Linked DNA regions of Alkalihalobacterium alkalinitrilicum. The protein of the gene in region 2 interacts with the protein of the main gene of each other region in a pairwise test. Links are inferred from orthologs where the notes say so. Each region holds a gene or a part of one and is shown on either strand. Other genes may lie near its edges. The genes, in order: BK574_RS20335 and topA.

Evidence for each region.
Region 1: the proteins of topA (region 2) and BK574_RS20335 interact in binary tests that used the Escherichia coli proteins (3 or more experiments, as listed by UniProt). The link is inferred for Alkalihalobacterium alkalinitrilicum from one-to-one orthologs.

The regions. Positions count from the first base shown.
Region 1 is NZ_KV917368.1:4,191,776-4,201,536, forward strand. Bases 3,725-6,530 are described here. They hold BK574_RS20335 (YigZ family protein), read right to left. Parts: upstream 5,543-6,530; coding sequence 4,907-5,542; downstream 3,725-4,906. Other genes in these bases: BK574_RS20340 (sensor histidine kinase), read left to right, coding at 5,771-6,530. Also shown: BK574_RS20315 (SGNH/GDSL hydrolase family protein), read left to right, coding at 1-675; BK574_RS27660 (YwzD family small protein), read left to right, coding at 691-828; BK574_RS20320 (hypothetical protein), read right to left, coding at 1,037-1,495; BK574_RS20325 (hypothetical protein), read left to right, coding at 1,673-2,044; BK574_RS28535 (N-acetylmuramoyl-L-alanine amidase family protein), read right to left, coding at 2,247-3,398; BK574_RS28540 (hypothetical protein), read left to right, coding at 3,478-3,645; more of BK574_RS20340, read left to right, coding at 6,531-6,913; BK574_RS20345 (response regulator), read left to right, coding at 7,020-7,727; BK574_RS20350 (hypothetical protein), read left to right, coding at 8,048-8,353; BK574_RS20355 (DegV family protein), read left to right, coding at 8,606-9,460; BK574_RS28920 (hypothetical protein), read left to right, coding at 9,746-9,761.
Region 2 is NZ_KV917368.1:5,436,326-5,446,248, reverse strand. What follows is about bases 4,341-7,308. They hold topA (type I DNA topoisomerase), read right to left. Parts: upstream 6,877-7,308; coding sequence 4,804-6,876; downstream 4,341-4,803. Other genes in these bases: dprA (DNA-processing protein DprA), read right to left, coding at 6,996-7,308; trmFO (FADH(2)-oxidizing methylenetetrahydrofolate--tRNA-(uracil(54)-C(5))-methyltransferase TrmFO), read right to left, coding at 4,341-4,405. Also shown: GTP-sensing pleiotropic transcriptional regulator CodY, read right to left, coding at 1-38; hslU (HslU--HslV peptidase ATPase subunit), read right to left, coding at 64-1,458; ATP-dependent protease subunit HslV, read right to left, coding at 1,485-2,030; tyrosine recombinase XerC, read right to left, coding at 2,126-3,037; more of trmFO, read right to left, coding at 3,098-4,340; more of dprA, read right to left, coding at 7,309-7,871; sucD (succinate--CoA ligase subunit alpha), read right to left, coding at 8,012-8,920; sucC (ADP-forming succinate--CoA ligase subunit beta), read right to left, coding at 8,939-9,923. UniProt on the Escherichia coli protein: Releases the supercoiling and torsional tension of DNA, which is introduced during the DNA replication and transcription, by transiently cleaving and rejoining one strand of the DNA duplex.

The DNA.
Region 1 (9,761 bases), 1.2 Mb from region 2 along the record:
TTACAGACTAGTAATCAACCAGTTAGTAATATTAGTCATGCAACAGATATTGAGTCTATGGAAGGGTTAAACCCAGAGTTAAAACAAAAGCTAATGGCAGCAGTAGAAAATAATCAACGTTTACGAGTTGCTTTGTTTGGGTCAAATGCAATGGCTGTTGAGGATGATAGTGAAACGCCTTGGGTAGATTTACTAGTACAGGAATTAAATGATACTTTCGGTGAACACATTTTAGATGTTACTATATTTGAGGTCGGAAATCGGACAACACACCAAGTGCTAGAGGCTGGTTTACATAGTGAAGTAGTTGACTTTCAACCAGATGTGTTAATTTTCGAACCGCTTATCTTCAATGATAACGGGAATGCGACAATGAATATAACATTACCGAATGTTACGACGATTCTTACTGACATAGAGGCAACATCGCCTGATGTTTTCGTTGTTATCCAGCCACCGAATCCTATTTATCGACCAAATTATTATTTGCAACAGGTAAATGAGTTAAAAGCATATGCGGAAGAAAGTGGCTACACATATCTAGATCACTGGGAAGTGTGGCCTGATGTTACAGATGAAGAAATTAATGACTACATTGAGGATTCACGTCCAAATCAAAGGGGACATGAAGTTTGGGCGAGTGCAGTCATTCAATTTTTTACAGGAAAAAATTAAACTAGGAGATTTATAATGTCGAAGCCAAATCCGTTACTTGATATTTTGTTAGATGCCTATAATAAGGGTGAAAAAGATGGCACTGAGTTAAAAGACCTGATGAATGATATTGAGCAACATCTACGTATACTCATTGAGAGCCCTGGAAAATAACGCTGAAGAAGCTACCAGATCGCGTAAGGGCGGATGGTAGCTTTTGTATAGTTTAGGAGTTTATATTTATGTAATTGAGCGTTGTTTTAACCTAGACACTCTCCCTTACATTGCCAAAAACTAACATAAAAAACAGTATAAGCATAGTAATGTAGGGGCAGGCGAACCGTAATCTATGACAAAACTGGTGATTTTATGATGTGATCGATCAATCCTTATAATCCCACATAATTTTCCACTCGCGTTCCTCTTTAGCAACATATACTTCTTGTTTAAAGTAAAACTTTCCGTATTTCCCACGATAAGATTTTGTCACAGTTACGTTATAAACCGTGTCCATCGGCTCGGCATCGTTTGTGATTTTCCATTTTCTTTTTTTGTTTGGTGAACTTAAAGAGTAGGTAAACGAATCAGCACCAAAATGACTCATAAACACATGCGCGCGGTCTTGGATATAGCTTGGCTTTGGGAACCGTCCTTGAATTTCTGGATGCAGCAGTTCCCATGACGAAGAAAACCGACCTTGTTGTTCTAATTTATAAAATTCATTGACGACTTTTGTAGCCTGGTTTGCTTGAGATGGCCATAGAAGGAGGACGATGAAGGCTAATCCTGCAACAGCAACGATAAGTAGTAGTTGCGGTGGGAGTTGTTTTCTTTTAAGCATACAAAAACTCCTTGTCTAGGTGATGTATAGTTCATCTTATTCAGCGATTAGATGAATTAGTATGGACAAATTTGAAGCCTTCATCTGATGACTTATGTATTCTTTACTTTGCATATAATATGGAATGTTATATTAAATGAATGAATATCATGTAGTTGAAGGGAGATGGTATAAAAAATGACATCAGAAAGACACGATTATTACAACCCCTCGCACTCTTTACATGATGAATGTCAAAGGTTAATGTACTATCATGTTACATTAACGATGAATGACGGAAGCACATTTGACGGAATCATTGACAATGTTGGAAATGATCAAGTTTCGGTGTTAGTAGGTGAAGATGTGATGGAAAGGGATGAGGAGAGCGATTCGTATGATCGCCAGTTTGCTCCTTATGGCTATGGATTTCCTGGAAGACGTTTCAGACGCTTTCGCCGTCGTCAGTTTCCCCTTGCTAGCTTAGCTGCATTGGCCTTATTACCTTACATCGTTCCACCACCAGTGTACCCATATCCATATCCTTACCCTTATTATCCGTATTATTAAGTAAATATGGCGATTAATAAGTAATCATTTAGGAGAGGGTCAACATTTCATGTTGGCTCTTATTTATAGTTCGTTGGAAATGGGACTTTGAGGAATGAAGCCCGTGAGCGAGAGAAAAATAGATAGGATTTGTGAATTAACTCTCGTTCATAAAAAACCAGTGATTTCTTCAAAAAAAAATCACTGGTTAATTGAAAAATACTTATTTATGAAACTCGACTAACGCCTTTAACAAGGCATCTGAAGCATCGTTATAGAATTTATCTGTTTTCATCATTTGCGCATCGCTTCGATTGGTAATAAACCCTAATTCTACGAGGATGCTCGGCATCGATGTGTACCGAACAACTGCAAAGCTACCTTCTTTAACCCCGCGGTCACGCGTATTCAAGCTTTGGATTAAATGCTTTTGTGCTACTTGTGCGAGTTTCTGACTTTCCGCGTGTTGATTTGTACGATTCCAAAACGTTTCAGTACCGTGCGCAGTTGAATTCGCTAGTGAATTCGTGTGAATGCTGACAAATGAGTGAGCGCCTGAGCTGTTGGCAACTTGATAACGATTGTTCACCGATACAAATGTATCTGTCGTTCGCGTCATGACCACTTTAGCTCCAGCCGCTTGTAATTTGTCGCGAAGAGCAAGTGATACGCGAAGAACAACGTCTTTTTCTAACAGCCCGTTTCCAACCGCACCTGGATCACTACCTCCATGCCCTGGATCAATAACAATCGTTTTACCTGCTAGTGCATTTGCTGGAACAGAATTATTTGTGGATCCGCTACTGTTTTGGCTATTGTTACCCAAGGTGACGGTAACATGATCGCCATGAACATACGCCCATTGGTTGTTGTACTTAATTTTGAGCCAGTTACCATTGACGTTACGCTCGTAAATGGATATTGTAGCTCCTCTTAATAGACTCCCAACCCGAGTGCCAGAAGTTGATGCAGTTTGACGAACATTCAACGAACTAACATTAACCGTTCCAGTTGCAACGATGGTATTGGAGTTATTATTGTTGTTTGAACCACTGTTGTTTGGGTTGTTTGACTTTACCGTTACATAATCGCTGTGAACGTAAGCCCATTGGTTATTGAGCTTAATTTTGAGCCAGTTGCCATTGACGTTTGTTTCAAAGATGGAAACCGAAGCACCTTGAGAAAGACTGCCTACACGAGTCCCAGTTGTGGAAGCGGTTTGCCGCACATTAAGTAAATTCACATTGACGGTACCAGTTGCAATGACAGTATTAGAGCTATTATTATTATTTGATGAACCACTATTGTTTTGATTATTGTTACTTGTCGTAACCGTTACATAATCTCCGTGAACGTAGGCCCATTGATTGTTCATCTTAATTTTGAGCCAGTTCCCATTAACATTTCGTTCGTAAATCGAAACTGTAGCGCCTCGTGCAAGACTGCCGACGCGAGTGCCAGATGTCGATGCGGTCTGCCGGACATTAAGTGAATTGACATTGACGGTTCCCGTTGCAATTACTGTGTTTGAATTATTACTGCTGTTATTATTTGAAGATGAACCGCTATTGTTTTGGTTGTTTGAATTGGAGCTGATTGTGACAAAGTCGCTATGTACATAAGCCCACTGATTGTTCATCTTAATTTTCAACCAATTACCGTTGACGTTTCGTTCGTAAATGGAAACCGAAGCGCCGCGCGTGAGACTGCCGACGCGAGTTCCAGTTGTGGAAGCGGTTTGTCGGACATTCAACGAGTTGACATTGACCGTTCCTGTTGCAATGACCGAACCTGAGTTGCTACTATTATTGTTTGAGTTGTTGCTATTCTGGTTACTATTATTAGAGACGGTTATGTATTCGCCGTGCACGTACGCCCACTGGTTGTTCACTCTAATTTTGAGCCAGTTTCCGCTAATGCCAGTTTCATAGATTGAGACCTTTGCACCACGTGAAAGACTAGAAACTCGAGCTGCAGTCGTGGATGGTGATTGTCTGACATTGAGTGAGTTCACGTTAACCGTTCCAGTTGCAATAACAGGCCCTATGCTGCTACTAGAGTTGCTAGATGAATTACTAACTGGAGTGACCCTTACATAATCACTATGTACATAAGCCCACTGATTATTCATTTTAATCTTGAGCCAACTGCCATTGACGTTCGTTTCATAGATGGAAACGGTCGCACCACGCGAAAGACTTCCGACGCGAGTCCCAGTTGTAGATGGAGTTTGTCTCACGTTCAGAGAACTTGCTTGAACCGACCCTGTTGCAACAATTTGACTTTGATTTGCACTCGTATGTTTATCGTAACCGACGTAAAAACTAGAAAGAAGAATAACACATAAACACACGATCGCCCATTTACTTCTCACCATAAATTATTCCTCGTTCCTATAATATTTTTATATGAGAGGTTTTAAAAGTGCGGCGAAATGGTGAGAGATCTTGTTGTGGGGTGTTCGATATATTGAACTTCTTGGCACTTTTTGCCCTCCTTTTTAACACTAATCTAGCATTATCCGAAACTTAAAAAATATTTCCAAATCGTATCTAGAAAAATACCTAATCCACCGAAAAAGATTCCGATGCAGGCAATACTTATAGGTGATCCCCATTTCACGTCTTTCACTCCCAGACCTCCTTTCCAATAGTAGAGTAATGCGGAATTTCAGGACGTATCCCCCGAATAACAGTAGATAAATTGAGGGAATATTCCGAAATTCTGTTATGTTTCATCAATATAGGTACAAAAATAGACCTAATGACTGATGGAAGGTATGGTGTTACTAGTAAATAGTAGTTATGCAGGAATATATAGGCATAATAATAATTTTATCGCATGAGACAAATTCCGTAAAGATATTGTCGAACGATAGTTACTTTAGTCATGATCTTGTTCTAAATATTCGACTTCTCCTGTCGTAATTACGGCTTGGCCGCTCGTTAAATTTTTCATCCAGTCAATGAATAGGTCGGTTTGTTGCTTTTCAACGTACGTCTCAATTTCAACTTGTTCTAAATAGTGAATTTCTTTTAAATGATAAGGCGAATGACGCAGTTCATTTTCGACTTTTCCGAGCCAATGATAGTCGATCGTTGTATGAACAATTTGCATAAGGGTACACTCGACGATTCCAGTGGCGTTTAGGCCTTCACTTGTGGCGCTGCCGTACGCGCGAATTAAGCCGCCTGCTCCAAGTTTGATTCCGCCAAAGTAACGAGTAACAACAACGACGGTATCTTTCAAGCCTCTCTTTTTCAATACTTCTAACATCGGAACGCCAGCGGTCCCACTTGGTTCCCCGTCATCATTTGCTTTTTGAATTTCATCATTTTCACCAATGAGATAAGCCGAGCAGTTGTGCGTGGCGTTCCAATGTTTTTTCTTTATTTTTTCAATGAATTGTTGAGCTTTTTCTTCTGTTGTTGCTCGGTCTACGTAGGTAATAAATCGAGAACGTTGAATATTGATTTCGTGTTCGCCGTAGCTTTTAACGGTTCGGTATGAAAGTAACATAGAAACCTCCAAAATATGCTAAGATACGTGGTTATTTGGTATAAATTGTCTTAAAATCATACCACAGTTTTACACATGTTCGAAACAGTACTGTAATAAAAGAATGTTATGCTAATTTTGTCCTTGTTATCCGCCGAGTTATGGTAAAATGATCATAGATAGTAGAAACCTATTTGTGTCAGTTATAGTTGATAGATTATATCTACTCCTAAAAAAGATAGAAGGATCATGGTAAGGTTGGTGGGCGCATTGGCACAATCAGCAGAATTAGAGGTTATTATAAAAAAAACGATGGAAACCGTCGATGAAAGTCGGGAACAAGTCTTTCGAATTGGTGAACAATCACGAAAGGAATTTTCGATCTTAAATGAAGAACTGAGAGAGATTCGTTTGAAGGTTGCAAAAGTGATCGAAGAAAATGATCGTACGCAGTTACACGCACGTTTTTCCAGAAACCGTCTTGCTGAAGTGAGTAAAAATTTTAATAAATATAGTAAAGATGAAGTGAAAGCCGCTTATGAGACGGCAAATGAATTTCAAGTTCAGCTTGCGGTGTTACAACAAGAGGAAATGCGTTTGCGGGAAAAGCGAGACTCGATCGAACGGCGATTAATTTCATTGAAGGAAACTGTCGAACGAGCGGAACGGCTAGTGGGGCAGATGTCAGTTGTATATAACTTCTTATCAAGTGACATTCAACAGTTAGGTGAAAAATTAGAGGAAGCAAAAGAAAAACAAGAGTTCGGTTTGAAAATTATAGAAGCGCAAGAAGAAGAACGAAGACGACTTTCGCGGGAAATTCATGATGGACCAGCCCAAATGCTTGCCAACGTAATGCTTCGCTCAGATTTAATTGAAAGAACATATCAAGATAAAGGTATAGATGCTGCGCTAAAAGAAATAAAAGATTTACGACAGATGGTGAGGTCATCCTTATCTGAAGTACGACGAATTATTTATGATTTGAGACCAATGGCACTGGATGATTTAGGTTTAATCCCAACCCTAACTAAATACCTAAGTACATTTGAAGAACACACAGGTATTGTTATAAGATTTAAAAGTCTAGGTAAAGAACGCCGATTACATCCAAGGCTCGAAGTCGCGCTTTTTCGATTGGTTCAAGAAGCAGTACAAAATGCCCATAAACATGCAGACCCAAAAGAGGTCCAAGTAAAAATTGAAATTAAAGTAAACAAAGTTATAATTATAATTAAGGACGACGGGAAAGGCTTTGATCAATCGATCAAAAAAGAAGGGTCCTTTGGATTACTTGGAATGAAAGAACGAGTCAATATGCTTAAAGGCGGAATAACGATACAATCAAAACTCAATATAGGCACAGCGATTTTGATCGAAGTCCCTGTATAATTAGTTGAACATGTTACGAATAATGAAAACAAGAAATTAAAATTAAAATTGAAATTAAAATTGAAATTAAAATTAAAGCAGTTAACGTTTATGAGAGGTGAAACCAATGAATGTAAAAACAGAAAAACTAATACGTATTGTCATCATCGATGATCACCAACTTTTTCGTGAAGGTGTAAAACGTATTTTAGCTATGGAAGATAATTTTGATATCGTCGCAGAAGGTGAAGATGGGGAACAAGCTTTAGCTTTGGTTGAAGAACACCAGCCTGATGTAATTTTAATGGATATTAATATGCCGAAAGTGAATGGGATGGAGGCTACTCGTGAACTCATTCAAAAGTATCCCGATGTAAAAGTGTTGATCTTATCGATTCATGATGACGAATCGTATGTGACGCACGTTTTAAAAACGGGAGCTGCTGGATATCTATTAAAAGAAATGGATGCAGATGCACTCATTCAAGCAGTGAGAGTCGTTGGCGAAGGAGGCGCGTATATTCATCCGAAAGTGACTCATAATCTAATCAAAGATTATCGTCGCCTGGCGAATGAAGGTGAAAATGATGCGTCTGAAATTGGCTTCCGTGAAGTCGAATACCGCAAGCCGCTTCATATTTTAACACGTCGTGAATGTGAAGTCCTTCAATTAATGACAGACGGCTACAGCAACCGAATGATCGGTGAAGCGCTATTTATTAGTGAGAAAACCGTCAAAAACCATGTAAGTAATATCTTACAAAAAATGAGTGTAAACGACCGAACGCAAGCTGTTGTAGAAGCGATTAAAAATGGCTGGGTCATGGTGCGTTAATTATTCAATAGTAGATATTTGTTAGCGAAAAGGTAACTTTGCCAGTAGGTGCAGGGTTGCCTTTTTTGTTTGTGATAGAATAGGACGGATGAGTTTAAGGGTAGGAGCTCAATTAGGGTTAGTTCTGTAGGAGAATAGAAGAAAGTGGGAACGCAAGAGAGTAAATAGCTCCCGTACAAGGGGAGATTAGGAGAAAACAGGAACGCAAGAGAGTGGATAGTTCCCGTACAAGGGGAAGTTAGGAGAAACAGTCGCCATATGCTCGAGTTTCTAATATAAACAAACAATTAATAGAACTACTATGTAAAATGGGGGATAATATGAATAGAGACACTCAGAAAAAGATTGATGGTATCTTTAAAAGCATTGAGATCGTACCTGAATATTCTTCAAGAACGTTAAAGATCGACCGATTTACATGGAACGGGGATATGAAAGACTTCATCGTTGTCTATTTCGTAGGCCCGACTAAGTTTACCTTTCATTACAATGACGAGATTGCAAATCAACTGGGGATCAAAACAAAGATAGATCCTGTACAGCAATTGGAGCTGGAAGTTAATTATTTAAAAAGAAGGTATGAGCGTGGAATTGGTTCAAAAGAGTATTTTCCTTTTACAAGCTAATATAAAACGACATCCAGTATTAAAGATATCAAGTTATATTACGCTGTTTTGCTCATAGATATGGTTACTGAAAACGTTGCATACATTGTAAAGGACAAGATATTTGAACAGGAAATTACCTTAATCTTGAACTAGTCAATAGCAGGATTTAATGAATAGTTTGTCGAAGTAAGTCTGTGGATTATTTGCTATTTTAAAATAAATTGAATAACGTATACATAATCAATACTTTTAAAGAGAGAGGTTATTTTCTTGAGTAAAATTGCTATCGTTACAGACAGTACTGCTTATTTGCCAGAAGAAGTTCGTGAACAAAACAATATCAAAATGGTTCCGCTAAACGTTGTGTTTGGGGAGGAATCGATCCAAGAAGAAGTCGAAATTACAGCTAGCCAGTTTTACGAACGCATGAAAACGACTGAGAAATTACCGACAACATCTCAGCCAGCGATTGGTCTTTTTGTTGAGTTATTTGAACAACTAAAGCAGGATGGCTACGAAGCGGCCATTTGTATAACGTTATCGAGTGATATTAGCGGTACATATCAGTCGGCTATGAGTGCTGTGGACATGGTAGACGATTTTACTGTAAAAGGTTTTGATTCAAAAATCAGTTGTTCTCCGCAAGGCTACTTTGTACTTGAAGCGGCCGAACTTGCGAAAGCTGGAAAAAATATAGAAGAAATCATAGCCACCCTTGAAATCATGCGAGATCAGGTTAACGCCTATTTTATGGTCGATGATTTGAACCATCTTCATCGCGGTGGTCGACTAAACACTGCACAGCTTTTTGTCGGAAGCTTGTTGAAGATCAAGCCTGTTCTTCATTTTGTGGATGGTAAAATTCAACCGTTTGAAAAAGTTCGCACGGAGAAAAAGGCACTTCAACGCATTTATAATTTGTTGGCTGAGGAAGTCGCTGGTCAACACTCAGCGAAAATTACTGTCATACATTCCAACCGTTTAAATGACGCAGAATCGATCGCGGATGAACTTAAATCCAAATACACTCAAGCGGAAGTGACAATCAGTTATTTTGGTCCTGTTATCGGTACGCATTTAGGGGAAGGAAGTTTAGGGGTAAGTTGGTTTGTGAAAAATGAGTAGTATGGTCATAGCTAAGCACCATTACGGTGTTTGGCTATTTTTTTGACTAAAAGAATGTAGGATTTTTGCGCTGATTGGAAAATTTAATAAAAATTTATATAAATTCATTAAACATTTGTCGTATAATGTCGATATAGAAAATGTATCATACGAAAAGGGCAAAATCATTGAAAAATGATGACGCAAAGCTAGAGGGGCTTCATTGAAGTTCTTTTCAATATGCCAGCCAGTTACCGAACTGATCGTCCTCCGTATGATGAAAAAACAATAGTGGAGGTTTAGAACGTGTATTTAACACCAG
Region 2 (9,923 bases):
ATCTCATTAATCTTTCTCGTTCTTGTTAGTAAATCCATTCCTTTTCCTCCTAAAAAATCCATACTATAATATATATTGGCTTAAATCTCTATTTTTTGCGATCGTTGCTAACTTTTCTTCAACATAAGCTGGTGTAATAACAATCTCTTCTAGTGTAATATCAGGTGCTTCAAATGATAAATCTTCTAATAATTTTTCTAAAAGCGTATGCAATCTCCTTGCACCAATATTCTCTGTATCTTGATTAACATCTGTTGCAATTGTCGCAATCTTATGAATAGCTTCGTCAGAAAACTTTACTTTTATACCTTCTGTTTCTAATAAAGCAGTATATTGTTTAATTAAAGCAGTATCTGGCTCCACTAAAATTCTTACGAAATCATTAATTGATAAATTTGAAAGCTCAACTCGGATCGGAAAACGTCCTTGTAGTTCAGGAATTAGATCAGAAGGCTTTGCCATATGAAATGCACCTGCACCAACAAATAAAATATGATCTGTTTTTACAGGTCCGTATTTTGTAACAATGGTCGAGCCTTCAACGATAGGAAGAATGTCACGTTGCACCCCTTCACGAGATACATCAGCACTATTCTGACTTTTGCCAGCAATTTTATCAATCTCATCTATAAAGATAATACCCAGTTGTTCTGCTTTTGAAACCGCTTCTTGATTAACTTCATCCATATCAATAAGTTTTTGAGCTTCTTCTTCAAGAAGATATTTTCGTGCTTCTTTCACAGTTAAGCGCCGTTTCTTTTTCTTTTTCGGCATCATATTACCTAACATATCTTGCATGTTAATACCCATCTGTTCCATGCCAGATCCTTGGAACATATCGAGGAATCCTGATGTTTGCTCCTCTACATCTATCGTTATAATATGATCTTCAAGTTCACCTAACGCTAATTTGTGAGCTGTTTGTCGTCTTTTTTGTTGAATATCCTGACTTTCAGATGACTCGTTCGTATCTTGGACAGGTTGTCCTTGATTACCGAAGAGCATTTCTAGTGGATTTTTGTATTGTGTTTGCTTTTTAGCTGAAGGTACAAGTAAATCCACAATTCTTTGGTTGGCTTGTTCTTCTGCTTTATCACGGACACTATTCATCTTTTCTTCTTTTACAATCCGAATAGACGTATCCACTAAGTCACGAACCATTGACTCTACATCTCGTCCAACATAACCTACTTCAGTAAATTTTGTTGCTTCTACTTTTACAAAAGGAGCACCTACTAATTTAGCAAGTCGACGAGCAATTTCAGTTTTCCCTACACCTGTAGGCCCAATCATTAAAATATTTTTTGGCGTTACCTCATCTCGTAGTTTTTCATCGAGTAAACTACGACGATAACGGTTTCTTAGGGCAACGGCTACTGATTTCTTCGCTGATTCTTGACCTACAATGTATTGGTTTAAACGTTCAACAATTTGTCTTGGCGTTAAGTTATTTTGCATCTCAACATCCTCCGCTCTCAAAGTTTTTATAGCTCTTCGATGACAATTTGTTTATTCGTGTACACACAAATATCGCCTGCTGTTTCAAGTGCAGCCATCGCAATCTCTTTTGCCGAAAGTTGTGGTGCGTGCTTTTTCAACGCACGACCAGCTGAAAGAGCATAATTACCACCTGAGCCGATTGCTAATACCCCATCGTCTGGCTCAATCACTTCTCCAGTTCCAGAAACGAGTAATAAATGTTCTTTGTTCATGACGATTAGCATCGCTTCAAGTCGTCGTAGAACTTTATCACTTCTCCACTCTTTTGCCAATTCAACGGCCGCTCTTTGAAGATTACCATTGTATTCTTCTAAACGTCCTTCAAATTTCTCAAATAAAGTAAAGGCATCAGCAACAGAACCCGCAAAACCAGCAATTACTTTGCCTTGATATATTTTTCTTACTTTTTTTGCGGTATGTTTCATAACTACAGCATTACCAAACGTTACTTGTCCGTCACCTGTCATTGCACATTGCCCGTTATGTTGAATAGCAAAGATCGTTGTTGCATGAAAATTCGCTTCCGACATGAGAACCCTCCTCTTTAGAGATCAGTAATATTCATTAGTTGTAATTTCTCGTTACAGTTGTACATACGGATATGATGAGTTCAATATGTATTCATTTATGCTCTTGGATGGTGTTTATTATATACATCTTTCAGTCTATCCTTTGTGACATGAGTGTATATTTGCGTAGAAGATAAATGTGAATGTCCTAATAACTCTTGCACTACACGTAAATCTGCACCATTATTCAATAGATGTGTTGCAAACGTATGACGTAACATATGTGGACTTACGTGCATGATTAAAGATGCTTTTTCTACGCGTTTTTTTAAAATATCCCGTACACTTCTGTCGGATAAAGGTCCACCGCGAAAATTCAGAAATAACACATCATGAGGGCCAGACTTCGACTTACTCAACAATTGATTGCGTCCATCTTCTATATAGTTCTGTAAAGCATCTAGAGCATAGCTTCCTACTGGGACATAACGTTCTTTTCTTCCTTTACCTATAACAAATGCAGTACCAATTGAAAAATCAATATCTTCTGTTTTTAACTGACAACATTCACTTACTCGTAATCCTGAAGAGTATAATATTTCGATCAGCGCCTTATCCCGTTGATCGAGTACCTTTGAATCGTCAAAAGAAGAAAATAACTGTTCCATCTCTTGTTCATACAAAAAAGTCGGTAATCGTTTTCCAGTCTTAGGGGAGTGAGTTGAAGCGAATGGGTTCTCATTCACTTTATTTTCTCTTAATAAAAAACGATATAAACTTCGCAATGCTGAGATTTTCCTCGCAATTGTAGTCCTAGCATATTTATATTCATGTAACGCCGATAAATAGCCCCTAACGAAATGATAAGTTACAACCGAAAACTCACTAAGGTTATTCTCCTTCATATATGAGACAAAATCTTCTATATCAAGCAGGTAATTTTCAATTGTATGTTTCGAACAATTCTTTTCAACTTGTAAATAAAAAACAAAATCATCAATCGATTTACGAGTGGTTGTATCTCCCATATTAACACCTCACAAAAGCTACTAAATTGTAACACAACTTAGTAGCCCTTTCAAGGAAGTTTACATTTTTTTCACAAAATTCTGAATTGTTTCCAATGCACGGTTAGCTAATGCCTCATTACGCTCTTTTTTATTTTTAATTCGCTGTTCTAATGGTTTAAGCAATCCAAAGTTAGCATTCATCGGTTGGAAGTTTTTTGGATTTGCCGTCGTAATATATTGGGCCATGCTACCAATCGTCGTTTCTTCTGGGAAAACACATAATTCTTTCTGCTCGACAAAACGCGCTGCGTTAATCCCAGCAATAAGTCCTGATGCAGCTGACTCTACATATCCTTCAACACCAGTAATTTGTCCTGCGAAAAATAAATCGTCTCGTTCTTTAAATTGATAAGTTGGTCGTAACACTTTTGGGGAATTGATAAATGTATTTCGATGCATGACACCATAACGAACAACTTCAGCATTTTCAAGACCAGGAATAAGTTTAAGAACTTCTTTTTGCGGTCCCCATTTTAAGTGCGTTTGAAATCCAACTATGTTATATAACGTTCCTGATTGATTGTCTTGACGAAGTTGAACAACAGCATATGGTCTTTTCCCTGTTTCAGGATGTTCAAGTCCAACAGGTTTCATCGGTCCAAATAGCATCGTTTTTTTGCCTCGCTGTGCCATCACTTCAATCGGCATACATCCTTCAAAGAAAATTTCTTTTTCGAACTCCTTAAGCGGAACAGTTTCAGCAGATATTAACGCTTCGTAAAAACGGTCAAACTCCTCTTCTGTCATAGGACAGTTTAAGTAGGCCGCTTCTCCCTTATCATAACGAGATTTTAAATACACTTTATTCATGTCGATAGAATCTTTTTCAATTATAGGGGCTGCAGCATCATAAAAATATAAATATTCTTCTCCTGTTAGTGCTTTTAAATCTTTAGAGAGACTTTCTGACGTCAATGGACCAGTCGCTATCACAGTTGGACCGTCTGGAATTTGACTAACTTCTTCGTTCATAACTGTAACCAATTGATGATTACGGACTCGACTCGTTACATGCTCCGCAAATTCATGTCGATCAACAGCTAAAGCACCCCCAGCAGGAACAGAGCACGCATCAGCTGATGATATAATAACAGAATTTAATATGCGCATTTCTTCTTTTAATACCCCTACCGCATTTGTAAGTGTATTTGCTCTTAATGAATTACTGCAAACCAGTTCAGCAAATTTGTCTGTGTGATGAGCTGGGGTTTGTTTCACTGGTCGCATTTCATATAAATGCACAGGGATGCCAAGATTGGCAATTTGCCAAGCCGCCTCACTTCCTGCTAAACCAGCCCCTACTACGTTAATATGTATTGTCTCCAATAGATTTTAACCTCCGTACCGTGTTGAATCATTTTTGTATATCTAGTTTCCATTGTTTTAGGATGCCCCATAAAGTGAAACTTCCATCAGTGAGGGTTTTTCTTCCCCACTGATGGTAGAGACCACACGATGTGGGTCACACAGACGTGGCCGCGTCTGTGTTCAAATAGTTGTTATAGTTGTGACTGGAAATTATCCCCCACTTATCCTCCTTTGATTTCCTCGAAGTCTTGAAGTGGGGTATTACTGCCAGTTGATACGGGATAAATAGTAAATTCGATCATTAATTTTACTCACTTTTATTTAGTCATCCTATTTGATGTTTTACTTTGTATTAATTTTAGAAGTCAGACCTCTAATATCATATACTACTAATGCTTTACTTTCAATTAAGTTCACTAATTTGTCTCTTCTTTGTAATCACAAGATGTACATTGAACGTGTACACCTTTCTTCGTTTTCTTCTCCACCAGCATATGCTCACATTTAGGACACTTTCTTGCAATTGGCTTATCCCATGATACGAACTCACAATCTGGAAAACGGTCACACCCATAAAAAATTCTACGTTTTTTACTTTTTCTTTCGACGATATTACCTTCATGGCATGTTGGACACTTTACCCCAATATCCTTTACAATGGCTTTTGTATTTCGGCAATCTGGAAAATTAGAACAAGCCATAAACTTACCAAAGCGCCCCATTTTATATACCATCTCATGTCCACATTTTTCACAATCTTCACCCGCAGGTTCATCTTTTATCTCGACTTCTTTCATTTCTTCTTCGGCATGTTTTACTTGCTTCTCAAACCCACGATAAAACCCATCAATAACTCGGACCCAATTTTCTTTCCCATCTTCAACTGCATCCAAATCATTCTCCATCTTTGCTGTAAAGTCTACATCTAAAATTTCTGGGAAAAATTCATGGATTAACTCAATAACAATCTCACCTAGTTCTGTTGGCACAAATCGTTTTTCATCGAGGGCTACATAGCCTCTGCGTTGAATTGTATCTAATGTTGGCGCAAAGGTAGACGGTCTTCCTATACCGAGCTCTTCTAACGTTTTTACGAGTCTAGCTTCCGAATATCTAGGTGGTGGTTGCGTAAAATGTTGATTTGGCGTAATTTCTTCTTTTTTTACGGATTTACCTTCTTCTAAATTTGGTAAAAATCGATCTTCTTCATTTTTTCCATCGTCATTACCTTCAATATAAACTTTCATAAATCCAGCAAACTTTACTTTTGAACCTGTTGCTCTAAAAACAACATCTTCATTTTTTAAATCAACCGTCATTGTATCCATAATCGCAGGCGCCATTTCACTTGCAACTAGTCGATCCCAAATCAACTTATAGAGACGAAATTGATCACGAGATAAGAAGCTTTTAACCGTTTTAGGGTCATTGTTTACTGAAGTCGGTCTAACCGCTTCATGAGCATCCTGAGCTTTCTTATCTTGCTTAACGATTCTCTCTCCTTGACGCGTATACTCCTTACCATACGTTTCTTCAATATAAGCTTTTACTTCTTGCTTTGCTGTATCAGAAATACGTGTAGAATCTGTACGCATATAAGTAATTAATCCGACGGTGCCTTCCTTACCCAAATCAATTCCTTCATATAATTGTTGAGCTAGCATCATTGTCTTCTTTGCCCGGAAATTTAACTTACGCGCCGCTTCTTGTTGTAAGGAAGATGTTGTAAACGGTGCCACAGGGTTTCGCTTTCTTTCTTTCTTTTTCACCGAGTCTATAATGAAGTTCTCACCCTTTAGTTTTCCTAGAACATCATTTACTTCAGACTCTGTTTTTAACTCAACTTTTTTTGAGCCAATGCCATAAAATTTAGCTTCAAAACTATCTTCATGCATTGAAAACTTTGCTTGAATACTCCAGTATTCTTCTGGAATAAATGCCTTGATTTCATTTTCTCGGTCGATGATCATTTTAACTGCAACCGATTGTACTCTTCCCGCACTTAAGCCTTTTTTTACTTTCTTCCATAATATAGGGCTAATATTATATCCTACTAATCGATCAAGGATTCGCCGTGCTTGTTGGGCATCAACAAGATCCATGTTTATGGTTCGTGGTGTTTTAAAGGCATCTTTTATCGCTTGCTTCGTAATTTCATTAAAAACAACTCGGCACTCAGAAGTCTCATCTATATTGAGACTGTGTGCTAAATGCCAGGCAATCGCTTCACCTTCGCGATCGGGGTCAGCTGCGAGATAAATTTTCTTTACCTTTTTAGCTGCTGCTTTTAAATCCTTCATTACAGGACCTTTACCACGTATCGTTATATATTTAGGATTGAAGCCCTCATTTACGTCTACTCCCATTTGACTCTTTGGTAAATCTCTCACATGTCCCATTGACGCTTTAACTGTGAATTTCTTCCCTAAGTATTTACCAATCGTCTTAGCTTTTGCGGGAGATTCAACAATTACTAAATAATCAGCCATGTTCGTTTCCTCCCCCTTTGAGGATTAATATAAATCTTCCCTATTATTAAATACATTTTTAGCATTTGTCAAACATTACTTATTAAATAATTTGAAATATAGATCAATTTCACCAAGTTTTAGTAATTTAATTCATCTAAAATATCACTTGCTCTTTGTATAAGTTTTGCACCATTTTGAATTAATAAATTAGTTCCCGTTGCGCGCTCTTCTAATATCGAACCTGGTACCGCCAAAACCTCTCTTCCTTGTTCTAAAGCCTGGTCAGCCGTTATTAGTGCACCACTTTTCTCTTTTGCTTCTACTACAAGTATAGCTCGACTTAAACCACTAATAATTCGATTTCGTTCAGGGAATTGCCATCGTTGTGGTTTTTGGTGAGGAGGATATTCAGATAGTAACAAGTGGTTTTTTGCCATTAATTGTGCAAGTGGAATATTTTTTTCGGGATAAATATGAAATAGACCAGACCCTAGTACTGCAATAGTGGAACCTCCTAAACGCATTGTTAATTCATGAGCTTTTTTATCAATACCTAAAGCAAGTCCACTCACGATCGTCCATTCCTTTTCAATTATTGGAGGTAACAATTGGTCAACACTAGTGAGACCACTTTGCGATGGATACCTAGTCCCAACGACAGCAAGCGTCCTTGTATTTGTTAAATAATCTATGTTTCCCTTACAATAAAGAACCCACGGTGGATCAAAGATATTCGATAGAAGTGATGGATAATTAGGATCTAATGGAGTAATCATCTTAATTTGATGAGAATGTAGAGTTTGAAGGATTTTATCTATATTTATATGGTGGAGATCGTAATGAAATAATTCTGCATGATTTCTCTTCATCGCGAAATTAGAAATTAACTCATGAGGGGATAACTGATAGATAAGGGCAAAAGTTGGATCTTGTTGAAAAAATGAGTGGATCGTTTTCCAGCCGACACCTCTACAGTGATGGATTTGAATTAAACGTTTTTTTGCAATATCCATAAAATCACCTTATTCAATTAAAATATAAAAACTATTGACTGAGCCTCATAAAGCAGTTAATCGGTATTTTTTAATATCTGTATCTCCTTTTTCGCTAAACAAGGGAAAAAGAGGCTGACAAGTCAGCCTCTTCTTATCAATTAGATTTTATGTGTAATACATTTTTCAAGTAGCCCTTGTTCTTTAAGCACAGAAATTAGCGTTTCACCCATAACAGATGGAGTTTCAGCTACTTTAATTCCGCAGCTTTCCATTGTTTTAATTTTCTCAGCAGCAGTACCTTTACCGCCAGAGATAATCGCACCAGCATGACCCATACGTTTTCCTGGAGGTGCCGTTTGACCGCCAATGAAACCAACTACAGGTTTTGTCATGTTTGCTTTAACCCACTCTGCAGCTTCTTCTTCTGCAGTACCACCGATTTCACCAATCATGATCACTGCATAAGTATCTGGATCTTCGTTAAATAGGTTTAATACATCGATGAAATCTGTTCCATTTACAGGGTCTCCACCAATACCTACAGCAGTCGATTGACCAATGCCGTTTGTTGAAAGCTGATGAACTGCTTCGTATGTTAACGTACCAGAACGTGAAACAACGCCTACATGACCTTTGTTATGGATATAACCAGGCATGATACCAATTTTACATTCTTCTGGTGTAATAACACCTGGGCAGTTTGGTCCAACTAGACGTGTTTTCTTACCTTCCATGTAACGTTTAACTTTGATCATATCGTTTACAGGAATTCCTTCAGTGATACAAATTGCTAAATCTAGATCTGCATCAACTGCTTCCATGATCGCATCAGCAGCAAATGCAGGTGGCACGTAAATAACCGTTGCGTTAGCACCTGTTGCCTTAACTGCTTGCTCAACTGTATCAAATACAGGAACACCTTCGATTTCTGTTCCACCTTTACCTGGTGTAACTCCACCTACAATGTTTGTACCATATTCTATCGCTTGTTGCGTATGGAATAAACCTGTAGCACCAGTAATCCCTTGTACAATAACTTTTGTATCTTTGTTAATAAGGATACTCATTCTCCACGTCCCGCCTTTCTATTTCACTAGAGATACGATTTTTTGTGCACCGTCAGCCATAGAATCAGCTGAAGTGATATTTAAACCAGACTCTTCAAGAATTTTCTTACCTTTTTCTACGTTCGTTCCTTCAAGACGCACAACAAGTGGTAATTCTAAACCAACTTGTTTTGTAGCTTCAACTACACCTTGTGCAATGATGTCACACTTCATAATACCACCGAAGATGTTAACGAAAATTCCTTTAACATTTTCATCTGAAAGGATAATTTTAAATGCTTCTGTAACTTTTTCAGCTGTAGCACCGCCCCCAACGTCAAGGAAGTTAGCTGGGTCACCATTGTAGTGCTTAATGATATCCATAGTTGCCATTGCAAGTCCAGCACCATTAACCATACAACCAATATTACCATCTAACGCAATGTAGCTAAGGTCATATTTAGAAGCTTCAATCTCTTTTACATCTTCTTCATCTAAGTCGCGATATTCTAAAATATCCTTTTGACGATATAAAGCATTAGAGTCAAAGTTTAGTTTCGCATCAAGTGCCATTACTTTACCGTCTCCAGTAGTAACTAGCGGGTTTATTTCTGCGATTGAGCAATCTTTATCAGCAAATACTTGATATAAGCCCATCATAAATTTAACTGCTTGGTTCACTAACTCTTTAGGGATGTTAATGTTAAATGCTAATCGACGAGCTTGGAATCCTTGTAAACCTACAGCAGGATCAATGTACTCTTTGAAAATTTTCTCTGGAGTAGCTTCAGCCACTTCCTCAATTTCAGTTCCGCCTTCTTCAGAAGCCATCATAGCTATTCTAGAAGTTGCACGGTCTAAAACAAGACCTACGTAATATTCTTTTTGAATATCACAACCTTCTTCGATAAGTAAGCGCTTTACTTCTTTACCTTCTGGTCCTGTCTGATGTGTAACTAGAACTTTCCCTAAAATTTCTTGTGCGTATGTACGAACCTCATCAAGATTTTTAGCAACCTTTACA